DNA from 2 places in the Rhizobium sp. NXC14 genome. Region 2 is predicted to be linked to the other one. Evidence: riboswitches for the same ligand, from Rfam matches in the RefSeq annotation. Region 2 holds a riboswitch; the other holds the start of a gene.

Region 1 (6,634 bases), 1.1 Mb from region 2:
GCTCGGCCGGAGTGTGCGCTATCTGGTTGCGACGCCCGACTATCTTGAGGGCAGGGCCCTTCCATCAAAGCCCGAGGACCTGAAGGATCATCGATGCGTGCTCCTGAACGGCCGCAACGGCGAGGCGGATTGGCATCTCGTCAGCGGCCGCAAGTCGGCCCACGTGCGCGTGTCCGGGCCGGTCTCCAGTCGGGACTTCGAGGCGGTCAGCGCCTTTACCTATCGCGGCCACGGTATCGGGCTGCTGCCTTCGACCTATTGCGACGAAGAGATCAACGGAGGCGAGCTCATTCGCCTGCTGCCGGACTGGTCCTCGCCGGAAATCTTCGTGCACGCCGTCTATCCCACCCGCCGCTTCCTGCCGCTGCGCCTGCAGGTTTTTCTGGAAGCGCTGAAGGCGTGGAAGAACCCTTTATGGTCGCCTTTGCGTTGAGGTCCTGGAAAGCTGCATGGCAGGAGAGTCTCTCTATGAGTTCCCCGCAGCGGCCTCGAGGGGCAAGGCAGGCGCTCCTGATATCACTGAAAATTGAAACCCCGCACGAGGCCGGGCGTCCTTCGCCGGCCAAGCTGTGTTACATTTCCCTGCTCGATGCGCGGGGATTTGCCGATGCTGGCCACACTTGCGGTGCTCATGGGTCTTACCGGAGTCGTGCCGACAGCTGGGGCGGGCGCAAACGAGGTTGATGTGACGCTGGTGCTTGCCGTCGACACCTCGCGGTCAATGGATTTCGAAGAGATCGGCATTCAGCGCGACGGTTATGTCGAGGCGCTCAAGCACAAGGAATTCATCGATGCGGTCAAGGGCGGGCTCACCGGCCGCATCGCCATCAGCTATTTCGAATGGGCGGGCTATGTCGTCCAGGATTCGATGATCGACTGGCAGGTGATTGAGACGGAAGCGGATGCGATCGCCTTCGCCGATAAGCTTGGCGCCCGGCCGATAGCCACGCAACGGCGCACCTCGATCTCAACAGCCATCGATCAGGGCGCCAGCATGATCACCACCGGACCCTTTCGCGGCAGGCGTGAGGTGATCGACGTCTCCGGCGACGGTCCGAACAATTCCGGCAGCCCGGTGACGGGCACCAGGGACAAGGCGGTGGCGTCGGGCATGATCATCAACGGGCTGGCGATAATGCTGCGTCCTTCCGATGCTCCCGGAGGGCTCGACAAATATTACGCCGATTGCGTGATCGGCGGCCCCGGCAGCTTCGTGCTGCCGGTCCACAGGATTGAGGATTTCGCCATCGCCGTGCGCCGCAAGCTGGTGCTCGAGATCAGCGGCATTTCACCCTCGCCGACGGTGGAGAGGATAGCCGCCGACGCGCCGACGGCGGACTGTCTAATAGGCGAGAAGCAGTGGCGGGATATATTCGATCGGTGAGTCGCGACCTGATGAGCCCGGAGAGGGTATGCCGTGTGGTTGTCACATGGCATACCGACAAAGCAAAGAAGAAAGCATCTGCCACTCGAAGAGCCTCACCTTGAGGTGCCGACGGGCAAGGCGGCTGCTCCGTGCCGCCACCTATAACGGCAGCTGCCTGCCGGCCTGTTCGCTGACCATGTATTCGGCGTACCAGTCCGGCCAGTTCTCGTCGTGTTTGCCGCCATTGCGCTTCTCGTGTTCGCCGTGGGCCTCGGCGGCGCGGCGGAGGGCGGCCGCGAGGTCGCTCGATGTCGAGAAGGCCGTCTCATCGGCGTCGATGCGTCCTGGCAGGCGTGTGGTGACTTCCTGGAACAGCCAGCCGTTGCCATCGGGATCCTTGAACGAGGCGAAGGAACGATAGCTGCGGTGGTCGGGGTCGCGGCCGGCGATGCGCAGGCGCCCGAAGAGATAGGGCTCGTCCTTGCCGGCGTAGACGCCTGAAGCATCGTGGAAGACCTCGCTCACCTCGACGCCGCGGGCGATGAGATCGCGCCTTGCGGCCTCGACGTCGGAGACGATGAGATAGAGGCCTTGGGCGGAGCCGGGAGCGGCGGCGGTGACATTCTTGCCGAAGATGATCGCGCAACCGGAGCCCGGTGGGGTGAACTGGATCACGCGGAAATCGGCGTCATTGGCGAAATCGGCGTCGAGCCTCCAGCCAAGGCTCTCGTAAAAACGTTTGGCACGGTCGACGTCGGAAACGGGAATGACGACCACTTCGAGCTTGGTGTCGACCGGTCGTGTTTTCATGGATTCGGTTGGGGGTTCACTGCGCATTGCATTGCTCATCTTCAGCTCCCTTGAGGTTTGGACGCATTAAGAATGGCGATACATGTCGGGATCGAGTGGACCACAGCCCGGGTGGAGCGTCGAATCAATTCTTCTGTCGACATGAAGAAGACGGCGGGCCATCCCGCCGTCTGTTGCGCTAGCTTTTAAGCAGCAAGGGCGGCGCGCGTTTTGCCGATCATCAGAGCGGCGCGCGCAGCCTCGCGGCCCTTTTCGACGAAATGAGCGCGGTAGATCTGCGTGTGATGCTCCGTTTCCTGATAGTGATGCGGTGTCAGTGAGACCGACAGCACCGGAACGCCGGTATCCATGCCGGCGCGCATCAGGCCATCGACCACGGCCTGGGCGACGAATTCGTGGCGGTAGATCCCGCCATCGACGACGAAGGCGGCGGCAATGACGGCGGCATAGCGCCCGCTCGCGGCAAGATCGCGCGACAGCAGCGGCATTTCGAAGGCGCCGGGGACGTCGAATACGTCGATCTGTTCGGCGGGAACAAGCTGTTGGAAACCTTCGAGCGCACGGTCGACGATATCGGCGTGCCAGCCGGCTTTGACGAAGGCATAACGGGTGGGTGTCATGGTAATCTCCTTTGGCGTACAGACACATCACCCAAGGCGATCACGAGCATCCGCAGCCAGCCCGGAGGGCAGCAGCAGCGCACGTTCTCTTTCATCCGGACTATGACCGTCGGCTCAGGCATCTCACCTGATCTGCTGACCCTTCCGAGGAAGGCGCTCGCGGGCTCGCAATCGAAACTGCATACCGCCGGTAGGGACTTTCACCCCGCCCTGAGAACGGCGCGGACAATAGGGCCAAGGCGGCGGGCTGGCAATAGGGAAGACGTTTTCGTCCGAAGGGCACGTGCCCCATCACCCTTGCGCAGCGCGCGCATCCACCTACATGCTTCCGCTGAGGACATCCATGTCGAAAAAGCATGCTGCTCGGCCTCATTGAGGGGTAGAGCAGCAATCATGGGAGAGAGCGATGCCAGAATCTTTCGTCGTGCGCCGCGAGGCGCATCTTGCGGCGCCGCCGGCGGCGGTGTTTGCACTGATGACCGATCCCGAGAAGATCCTGCGCTGGATGGGGACGGAGGCCGAGGTCGAGCCGGAGCCGGGTGGGCTCTATCTCGTCAACGTCACCGGCGCCCGTTTTGCGCGTGGCTCGTTTCGCGAGGTGGTGCCGGTGCATCGGCTTGCCTACAGCTTCGGCTGGGATGGCAGCGAGGTGGTGCCGCCGGGATCGAGCCTGGTCGAGATCGACCTGATCGAGCAAGGAGGAGGAACGCTTTTGCGGCTCACCCACAGCGGTCTGCCGAGTGCGGAGCAATGCGCCGGTCATGAGGAGGGCTGGGCGCATTATCTCGGCCGGCTCACGGAAGTCGCGGTCGGGCGGGACCCGGGTCCAGATCCTTTTTACGGAAGGACATGAACGGTTTTCGGCAGGCGACGGGATGCTCCCCAAGCGCTTGACGCTACGGGAAGAACGGTCCGCTGCGGTCAAAAAAAGTGCTGCTTTATCGTCCGCAACATGAACGCGCAGTTCATCTCCAGTTCAATTTGGCGGTCCTAAGGTGATTGCGGCTGGATGAAATGGAGTTTTCGATGAAGGCACTTTCTATCGCGGCTGCCTTGCTCGCTGGCAGCTTCTCGATTGGCACAGCTCAGGCGATGCCGATCGGGGCAATCAAGGTTGAGAGCACTGTCACAAAGGTCGACTACGCCTGTGGTCGCGGCTGGCATCTGACCCGCTGGGGCGAATGCCGGCGCAACTGGCGCCGCCCGCCGCCTGTAGCTTTCTATGGCGGTCCGCCCCGCTGGGGCTGGGAGCGGCGTCATCGCGATTGGGATGGCCCGCGCTGGCGCTATGAGGGGCGCTGGGACCGCGAACGTCGCTGGCGCGATGACTACTAAAACTCTTTGACAGAGGCAAACGAACGAGGGCCGGTGCGATGTTTCGCCCGGCCTTTATCAGCTGAAATAACGCTGCGCTCAGATGCGGCTGACGAGCCAGTGCTTTCCGTCGATCAGCTCTTCGAGCTCGGCCGGATCCTTGACACCGAACTCGAACCATTCGACGAGTTCCTTCGCCTTCCGTTTGCTTTCTTCGGCTGTAAACTCGATCCCATAACGCGCGCACCAGCGCCGAAGGATCGACGTCAGCAACGTCATGTCATTCCCGTCCAGCGGGTCTTTCGGCCAGTATGTCGTGCCCATAGCAACCCCTCAATCGCTAATGACAAGTTCGCACATAATCGAATCAATGTCGCGCAATTTAAAGGTGTTTATTGGGTTGTTTTCCACCGTGATGAATGGTTTTCCACAGACTTGTTTGGAGGTGGGGTTGACAGGGTTGCGGAGGGACTCGGCGGGGGCAAGTGCCGATAGGAAATCCACCACAGGTGTCAGGCTGATGTCCCGGGGTTGCCCGCGTCCTGTTGCAAATGCCAATGTTAACCCATGGATCTGCCTTCCTCCATTGCCTGGCTGATTGACGAGGCTGCGGCTTCGCCCGGCCCCGAACGGTTTCTGGCCGAGCTCGGGCGCCGGCTGCTGGCCGACGGCCTGGAGCTTTCCGGCGGCGCGCTGACACTTTCGGTGCCGCATCCGATCATAGCGCGGCGTAGCTGGCTGTGGCGGGCGGAAACCGGAGCCGTCATCGAGGCGCTGGGGTTTGCCGCCGCACCGCAAAGCGATGCCGGGCGCGAATGGCTAGCCGGGCTCGGGCCGGTTTGGGAGGAGAGGATTGGAGCTTCGCGGGACGGCGCCGTGCTCGGCTGGGCGGGCATCGGCAAGGGGGCAGGGGCGGACGAATTTTCTCCTGATGAAGCCGCGCGGCTGCAGGACGTCGCGCGTTTTGCTGCGGCGCCGCTCGCAGCCCTTGCGGCGCGGGAAGCGCAGGCGGCGCTGCTGGAAGCCTACCTCGGCCGGCGCAGTGCGGCTCGCGTTCAGTCGGGTGCGCTTGCCCGGGGGACCGGCGAAACCATTCGCGCCGCTCTTCTCTGCGCCGATTTGCGGGATTTCACCGCGATTTCCCAAGTGACGGAGCCGCAGGCGATGATATCCGCGCTCGACGCTTATTTCGACCGCGTCGCCGGCGCCGTGCATGCCTTCGGCGGCGAGGTGCTGAAATTCATCGGCGACGGCGTGCTGGCGATCTTTCCCGTCACTGCTGCTTCCGGCAACGGGGCCGGAGCTGATCGAGAGGCCTGTGAGGCGGCGCTTCGGGCTGTCGCCGCCTGCCGCGCCGGCATGGTTCATCTCGATCGGATGCGTGAGGCTGAGGGGCTGGCGCCGCTGCCCTTCGGGGCCGCCCTGCATTTCGGCGAAATCCTCTGGGGCAATATCGGCGCCGCCGACAGGCTTGACTTCACCGCCATCGGCCCGGCGGTCAATCTGGTCAGCCGGCTGGAAGGGCTCTGCAAGCCGCTCGGCCACAGCGTGCTGATCTCAGGCGCCGTGGCGGCGAATACCCAGGCCGCGCTGACGCCGCTCGGCGAGCACGCCCTGCGCGGCATCGCCGAGCCGTGCGCCGTCTTCACTTTGGCTGAGGATTGAGCCTGAGATGAGAACTGTCCGCTTGTGCAAGCAGTGCCGTCCCTTCCCAGAAACAGCGCAAAAGAATCATGATTGTTAAACTCCGCTTTTTTGGCTAAAGCCTCTGCCGGTCAGAGGGGAGTTTTCAGATATGACTCGATACGTACATAAATTTTTCTCGGCCCTCGGCCTGTCCGCAATGCTCGTGGCAGGGGCCGCGCAGGCCGATGACGGCAAGAAAGTCTCGGTCGTCGACGATCGCGGCGTCACCGTCGAGGTTCCGGCACAGCCGAAGCGCCTTGCCTCGATTTCCTATTTCGCAGATGACGTCGCGCTGGCACTCGGCATCAAGCCGGTCGCCAGCACCTATATGACGAAAGGCCGCGAGCCCGAATTCCTGCTGGGCCGGACTTCCGGAATGAAGCAGATCGGCCAGCGCGCTAAGCCCAATCTGGAACTTCTCTCCGAAGCCAAGCCGGATCTGATCGTCGCGATCCGCCGCTATACGGTCGGCAATGCGGCGCAGCTTCAAAACATCGCGCCCTACGTCGCCTATAATATGGAACTGCTCGAAGAGAGCTACAGCGAGACCGCCGCCCTTTCCAAGCTGCTCGGCCAGCCCGAACGCGGCGAGCAGCTGAACGCCGAATTCCGCAAGCATCTTGCGGAATTTGCCGCCAAGGCGCCGAAGGGCGTTCACCCGCGCTTCCTGATCATGTGGGGCGGCGCGACACCCTTCGCCTTCCACACGGAAAATACCTCGGCCTCGATCGTCGCCGCGATCGGCGGCGACAATGTTCCGGGGCCGAAAACTCCGGGCGGCGAGTTCGGCATCGACCTCAGCCTCGAAACCATGCTCGAGAAGGATCCGGAGGTCATC
Region 2 (6,634 bases):
CCGGAAAGAACAAGGTCTCGCCGGAAGAGTCGCTCACACCGTCATTATCGGTGACAGCGTAAGGCTTGCCGGAGGCGTCGAAGGTGAAGCCTTCGAGCTTGTCGAGCACATAGCCGTTCGTCACGGCCTTGAGTTCGTCGAGGAAGTCGTGTGCTTCGGTCTTCTTCACGACCGGCAGTTCGGTGCCGAGCTTGGCGGGCTTCAGTTCCGAGATCGCCACCTTGTAAAGCTTCTTCAGCCTGGCGGCGTCGCCGACGAGGTTGTCGCGCTCGATGATGTAAACGTTGTCGCCGTGGGCGGAGATCTCAGACAGGCCGACCCAGCCGCTTTCCGTCTTGTCGAGGGGATAGCGCACGGCGCCCCATTCCTTTTTCTTCGGATTGTAGGAGACGAGCTTGACGAAGCCCTTCTCGTCGTCACCCCACTCGCGCTGGACGGCCATCCAGAGCGTGGCATCGTCGCCGGTGCCGACAATGGTGACACCCTCGAAGCCGTAGCGAATTTCGTTGGCGGCGAGTTCCCTAGGCAGAGCAATCTCGGCCTTGATGTCGCCCTTGGCATTGACGTTGTAGAGCGCATGCGGGACGAGGCGCTCGCTGTTTCCCTCCGAGGCGAGCCAGAAGGAGCCGTCGGCTGCGACCGCAATGCCTTCGATATCGAGCTTCTGGGCCGGACCACCGTCGCGCTTGACGACGAGGGCGTCGGTGATCACGGCCGGTTTCTTGCTGGCGTCGATCGTGTAGATCGTCGGCTGCGAGCCCAGAACGCTGTCGCTGACGGCGTAGAGCATGCCCGGTTTTCCGGGAACGGCGGCGAGACCCGAAAGCGCTGCGAAACCGATCGGATTGCCGTCCTTCTCGGCGGAGACGATCTGTGGATAAGCTTTTTCGCCTTCCGAGCGCTCGTAGATCATCACGTGCGAGCGCACTCCGCCGTCCTTGCCGAGATCGAGTTCATTTGCGGTCGCAAAGAGATTACGCTGGGGGATAGCGACCCCGCCTTCCGGCGAAATGCCCGACGGCAGAAGCTGCACGAGTTCGGGGTCGGCGCCGGTATCCTTATAGACGCCGACGACCGAGGCGCGCTCGGCAAGCAGGAAGAAATACTGGTCATCGCCGAACTTGGCGGCTTCGAGACCTTCCGGCTCGACGCCCTTCGATCCCGAACGGCTTTCCGGATAATGGCCGATATGGGCGACGGCGCGTTCGAAGGATGCGCCCGATTCGTAGAGGACCTTGCCCGTCTTGTCGAAGATGGTGAAGCCGCGCGAGCCGCCCTGATAGTCGCCTTCATTGGCGACGACGAGGCGGTTGTCGTCCAGCCACTTCACGGCGTCCGGCTCGCGCAGCACGCCCTTCGATTCGCTCGAGAATTTCAGGGCGCCGTCGCGCTTCGTGTCGATGCCGGAGAGATCGACGCTGCCGGCGGTAAAGTGGGTCTTCACCTGAGCCGTGTTGGCGTCGATGATGACGTGATGATTTCCGCGGATGTCGGCGACAGCTTGTCCTTGTCAGCAGGCAGGTTCTGGGCGACCGGGAAGGAGGCGATGCGGTTGAAAACCGGCTCGGCCGCGGCCGGGACGGCAACGGATGCGAGAAGCACGGCAGCGAGCGCTGCCTTGCGCGATAAAATTGTCATGAAATCCCCCAATGTCGAAAGATCGAACAGAGGGGTTTTGCGGGACTGCCATGACAGAGACATGACAGTCCGCGAGTTTTCAGAGGTCGGCGTCAGGCCGGCTGCCTTTCCCGGCGCATCTCGTTTTGCATGATGAAGAGCGACGCTGAAAGAATGAGCGCGGCGCCCAGCCAGAGATAACCGGCCGGCGCATAACCGAAAAACAGCCAGCCGGCGAGCACGTTCAGCGGCAGCTTCAGATCATCGAATGGCTGGACATAGGCGGCGTCAGCACTGGCATAGGCTAGGGTCAGCAGATATTGCGCCACGACCGTCAGGAGGCCCGCCACAAGGAAGAGCGCGAGTGTCGTGCCTGTCGGTACGGCGAAGCCCGCCGCAAGTGCCAGACCGCCGTTGATCGGCGTCAGCAGCACACACAGCCAGACGGTGATGGTCTCTGGCCTCTCGATACCGGTCAGGCCCTTGGTGATGAGCGAGGAGGCACCCCAGAGCAGTGCCGAGAGCACCGGCAGGAGCGCTGCGCAGGTGAAACTATCAGACCATGGCTGGAGGATGATCATCACGCCGGCAAAGCCGACACCGGTCGCTGCCCAGCGGGCCGGGCCGACGCGCTCACCGAGGAACAGGCGGGCACCGAGAATGATGAAGAAGGGTGAGGTCATGACCAGCGCGATCGCCTGCCAGATCGGCACTGAGGCAAGACCGGAAACCCAGGCCTCGACACCAGGCGCGGCAAAGAGGACGCGCACGACGTGCCGCCGGGGATAGTCGGTACGCATCGCCGCAAGGCTTACGCAGGAAGGGCAAGGAGAAGAGGAAGGCAAAGGCATATTGCCAGAAGGCTGCGGAGGCTGGCGGAAAGGCGAGTTTCATGGTTAGCCACTGGGTGAAGACGTTGAGCAGCGAGAAGGCCACGCCTCCAAGCACCATGAAAGCAGCGCCGGCAAAAGGCGCGAGAACGCGGCATTGTAAGGGAAATCTGATTCATGTCTTCCATCCAGAACTACAGCGCCGCGCGTCTTTCCAGACGCGCAAAGGACGCTGTAGCGCTTTTAATTGCTGCATAATTCATCCTTAAATCGATTCCGATTTAAGGAATTATGCAGGCGACCAACATAAATCAGGACGCATGAGGCGACGGCGCGCAGGGGCCGGCAGTCCCCTGCCCGCTCACGGCCATGCTCATTCTCTTTCTTCCGGACTATACCGTCGGCTCCGGAATCGCACCGGATCTGCTGACCCTTCCCCGGCCGAAGCTTGAGAAGGCGCTCGCGGGCTCGGGCCACAGCCCTTACCGCCGGTGGGGACTTTCACCCCGCCCTGAGAACAGCATTGTTGGTAAGACAAAGCGCTGCATACGGCAAGCGGCAAAACAAAAGGGGTCCGGCAGCGCCGAACCCCTCGAAAACCTGCTCAGCCGTTCTCGTTTACGGCCGGCGGATGATGAATCAGCCGTTGACGGCGTCCTTCAGGCCCTTGCCGGGCGTGAACTTCGGCACGTTGCGGGCTGGAATATCGACTTCAGCGCCGGTCGACGGGTTGCGGCCCTTCGTTGCAGCGCGATGAGAAACGGTGAAGCTGCCGAAACCAGCGAGGCGGATATCGCCCTTGTTCTTGAGTTCGGCCTGGACAACGTCGAAAACCGCGTCAACAGCGGAAGCCGCGTCAGACTTCGTCAGTCCTGCCTTTTCGGCCACTGCGGACACGAGTTCATTCTTGTTCATGTTTCCACCCCTTTCTAAATGGTATGAAACGACTCAAATGTAAGCTAGGCGCAGAATAGGTTTCATCAGGCCCGCCGGGAACCCAAAAGCCCTGCAAATCAAGGAAAAGCAAGCGTCTCCATGACGTTTTCACAAAAAAGGCTGGCGTTTCCGCCAGCCTTTTTGCGTCTTTTGCTTCAATCGGGCATAAATGTGGCAAACGCCACTCAATGCGCGATCGTTGCGCCCGTATCGTCGAGGCCTTCGACCGACGTGATGACGGGCGTTTCCACCGTGCCATCCCACTCGATCGGCTCCGGCCGACGGATCAGCGCATGCTTGATCACCTCGCCCATCCGCGAGACCGGGATGATCTCCATGCTGTTCTTCACGTTATCCGGAATCTCCGCCAGGTCCTTGGCGTTTTCTTCCGGAATCAGCACTTTCTTGATGCCGCCGCGAAGCGCCGCAAGCAGCTTTTCCTTGAGACCGCCGATCGGCAGCACCCGGCCGCGAAGGGTGATTTCACCGGTCATCGCCACATGCTTGTTGACCGGGATGCCGGTCATGATCGAAACGATGGCGGTTGCCATGGCGACACCGGCCGACGGGCCATCCTTCGGCGTCGCACCTTCCGGCACGTGCACGTGGATGTCGTTCTTTTCGAACATCGGCGGTTCGATGCCGAAATCGACAGCGCGCGAGCGGACGTAGGAAGCCGCCGCCGAGATCGATTCCTTCATGACGTCCTTCAGATTGCCGGTAACCGTCATGCGGCCCTTGCCCGGCATCATCACGCCTTCGATGGTCAGCAGCTCGCCGCCGACTTCCGTCCAGGCAAGGCCGGTCACGACGCCGACCTGATCCTCGCCCTCAGCTTCGCCATGGCGGAAGCGCGGGACGCCGAGATAGTCGGCGATGTTGGCGGCCGTCACGTGAACGGACTTCGTCTTGCCCTTGATGATCTCGGTGACCGCCTTGCGGGCGAGCTTCATCAATTCGCGTTCGAAACTGCGGACACCGGCTTCGCGGGTGTACTGCTGGCTGATCGCCATCAGGGCATCGTCGCTGACCGAGAATTCTTCCGGCTGCAACGCATGTTCCTTGATAGCCTTCGGCAGCAGGTGCCGCTTGGCGATCTCGCGCTTTTCATCTTCGGTGTAGCCGGCGATACGGATGATCTCCATGCGGTCCATAAGCGGTGCAGGGATGTTCAGCGTATTCGCGGTCGTGATGAACATCACATCCGACAGGTCGTATTCGACTTCCAGATAGTGGTCCATGAAGGTCGAGTTCTGCGCCGGATCGAGCACTTCGAGCAGGGCCGAAGACGGATCGCCACGGAAATCCATGCCCATCTTGTCGATTTCGTCGAGCAGGAAGAGCGGGTTGGACTTCTTCGCCTTCTTCATCGACTGGATGACCTTGCCGGGCATCGAGCCGATATAGGTGCGGCGGTGACCGCGGATTTCGGCTTCGTCGCGAACGCCGCCGAGCGCCATGCGGACATACTCACGGCCGGTCGCCTTGGCGATCGACTGGGCGAGCGAGGTCTTGCCGACGCCCGGAGGGCCGACGAGGCAGAGGATCGGGCCCTTGATCTTGGTGGCGCGAGCCTGCACGGCGAGATATTCGACAATGCGTTCCTTGACCTTGTCCAGACCGAAGTGATCGGCCTCGAGGATCTTCTCGGCATTGTTGAGGTCGGCCTTGATCTTCGACTTCTTGCCCCACGGAATGCCGAGCAGCCAATCCAGATAATTGCGCACGACCGTGGCCTCCGCCGACATCGGGCTCATCTGGCGCAGCTTCTTCAGCTCCGCCTCGGCCTTTTCACGGGCCTCCTTGGACAGCTTGGTCTTGGAGATGCGCTCTTCCAGTTCGCTCATCTCGTCACGGCCTTCCTCGCCGTCACCGAGCTCCTTCTGGATCGCCTTCATCTGCTCGTTGAGATAATATTCGCGCTGGGTCTTCTCCATCTGGCGCTTGACGCGCGAGCGGATGCGCTTTTCGACCTGCAGCACCGAGATCTCGCCTTCCATGAAGCCGAGAGCCTTTTCGAGACGCTGCTTGACGCTCGTCGTCTCCAGCATCTCCTGCTTCTCGGTGATCTTGATCGACAGATGCGAGGCGACCGTATCGGCGAGCTTGGAATAGTCGTCGATCTGGCTGGCGGCACCGACCACTTCCGGCGAAATCTTTTTGTTCAGCTTCACATAGCTTTCGAATTCGGAAACGACCGAGCGCGACAAGGCTTCCAGTTCGACCGGATCGTCATGGGGCTCCTCGAGCACATGGCCGAGCGCCTCATAGAAATCCTCACGGCTCGTATAAGTGTCGATCTCGGCGCGGGCGCGGCCTTCGACCAGAACCTTGACGGTGCCATCAGGCAGCTTCAGCAGCTGCAGCACGTTTGCCACGGTGCCGACATTGTGGATCGCCGAAGGGTCCGGATCATCGTCGCTGGCGTTGATCTGCGTCACCAACATGATCTGCTTGTCCGAGCCCATGACCTCCTCGAGCGCACGGATCGACTTTTCCCGTCCGACAAACAGCGGCACGATCATATGCGGGAAAACCACGATGTCACGCAAAGGCAGAACAGGGTAGGCAGTGCTGCTCGCTACAGACGTTTTCTTCGTCATTTTTTATCCTTTCCATCGTCCCGTTGCCGGGCTCTTTGCACGGCCGCTTGGGATCAGCCGGCACTCTCACTTGGCCTACAAGTGGAGGTTCTTACTATGCTTTTCAAGCCACGCTAACGCCCGCGTTCCCCGGATATGACAGCTTCGTTACAACGGAACACCAGCACTATGAAACGCGTGGCTGGACCGGCGCTTACCACTTCCGACCCGGCTATATACAACGCCAGCAATACACTCACGGAATCACTGCATCATTGCCAAGCATCGCCCCTTGCGCAACATCGGCAAAGGCAAGCTCCAGTTCCCACCGGCAAAATACTAACAGCGCCTCGCATGGTTTTTCAAATAGAAAGGGGCTCGCCTATGGCAAGCCCCTTAAAATAACGGTGCGAACCATAAGATTACGCGGAAGCGTTGGCTTTTTCTTCCTGACGATCGGCATAGATGTAGAGCGGACGAGCCGAGCCGCGCACCACCTCCTCCGAGATGACCACCTCGCGCACGCCTTCCAGCGTCGGCAGTTCGAACATCGTGTCGAGCAGGATCTTCTCCATGATCGAACGAAGGCCGCGGGCGCCGGTCTTGCGCACGATCGCCTTGCGGGCGATTTCGCGCAATGCATCCTCGTGGAAGGTGAGTTCCACATCT

Evidence for each region. Region 2 has a riboswitch for FMN ahead of NXC14_RS08350 (DMT family transporter). Riboswitches for the same ligand answer to the same signal wherever they lie in the genome.
Region 1: linked by a shared signal. The riboswitch ahead of NXC14_RS13950 (6,7-dimethyl-8-ribityllumazine synthase) and the one ahead of NXC14_RS08350 (DMT family transporter) in region 2 are both predicted to bind FMN.

Annotation. Positions count from the first base shown of each region.
Region 1 is NZ_CP021030.1:2,814,662-2,821,295, reverse strand. Features, by position in the region: gene NXC14_RS13965 (LysR family transcriptional regulator) at 1-433, shown strand, start outside; gene NXC14_RS13960 (DUF1194 domain-containing protein) at 608-1,384, shown strand; gene NXC14_RS13955 (VOC family protein) at 1,526-2,215, opposite strand; gene NXC14_RS13950 (6,7-dimethyl-8-ribityllumazine synthase) at 2,362-2,796, opposite strand; FMN riboswitch at 2,876-3,018, opposite strand; gene NXC14_RS13945 (SRPBCC family protein) at 3,203-3,649, shown strand; gene NXC14_RS13940 (hypothetical protein) at 3,823-4,131, shown strand; gene NXC14_RS13935 (hypothetical protein) at 4,210-4,434, opposite strand; gene NXC14_RS13930 (adenylate/guanylate cyclase domain-containing protein) at 4,678-5,775, shown strand; gene NXC14_RS13925 (ABC transporter substrate-binding protein) at 5,906-6,634, shown strand, end outside.
Region 2 is NZ_CP021030.1:1,705,074-1,711,707, reverse strand. Features, by position in the region: partial or broken gene NXC14_RS08355 (esterase-like activity of phytase family protein) at 1-1,638, opposite strand, end outside; partial or broken gene NXC14_RS08350 (DMT family transporter) at 1,731-2,626, opposite strand; FMN riboswitch at 2,819-2,970, opposite strand; gene hupB (DNA-binding protein HupB) at 3,087-3,362, opposite strand; gene lon (endopeptidase La) at 3,569-5,986, opposite strand; gene clpX (ATP-dependent Clp protease ATP-binding subunit ClpX) at 6,388-6,634, opposite strand, start outside.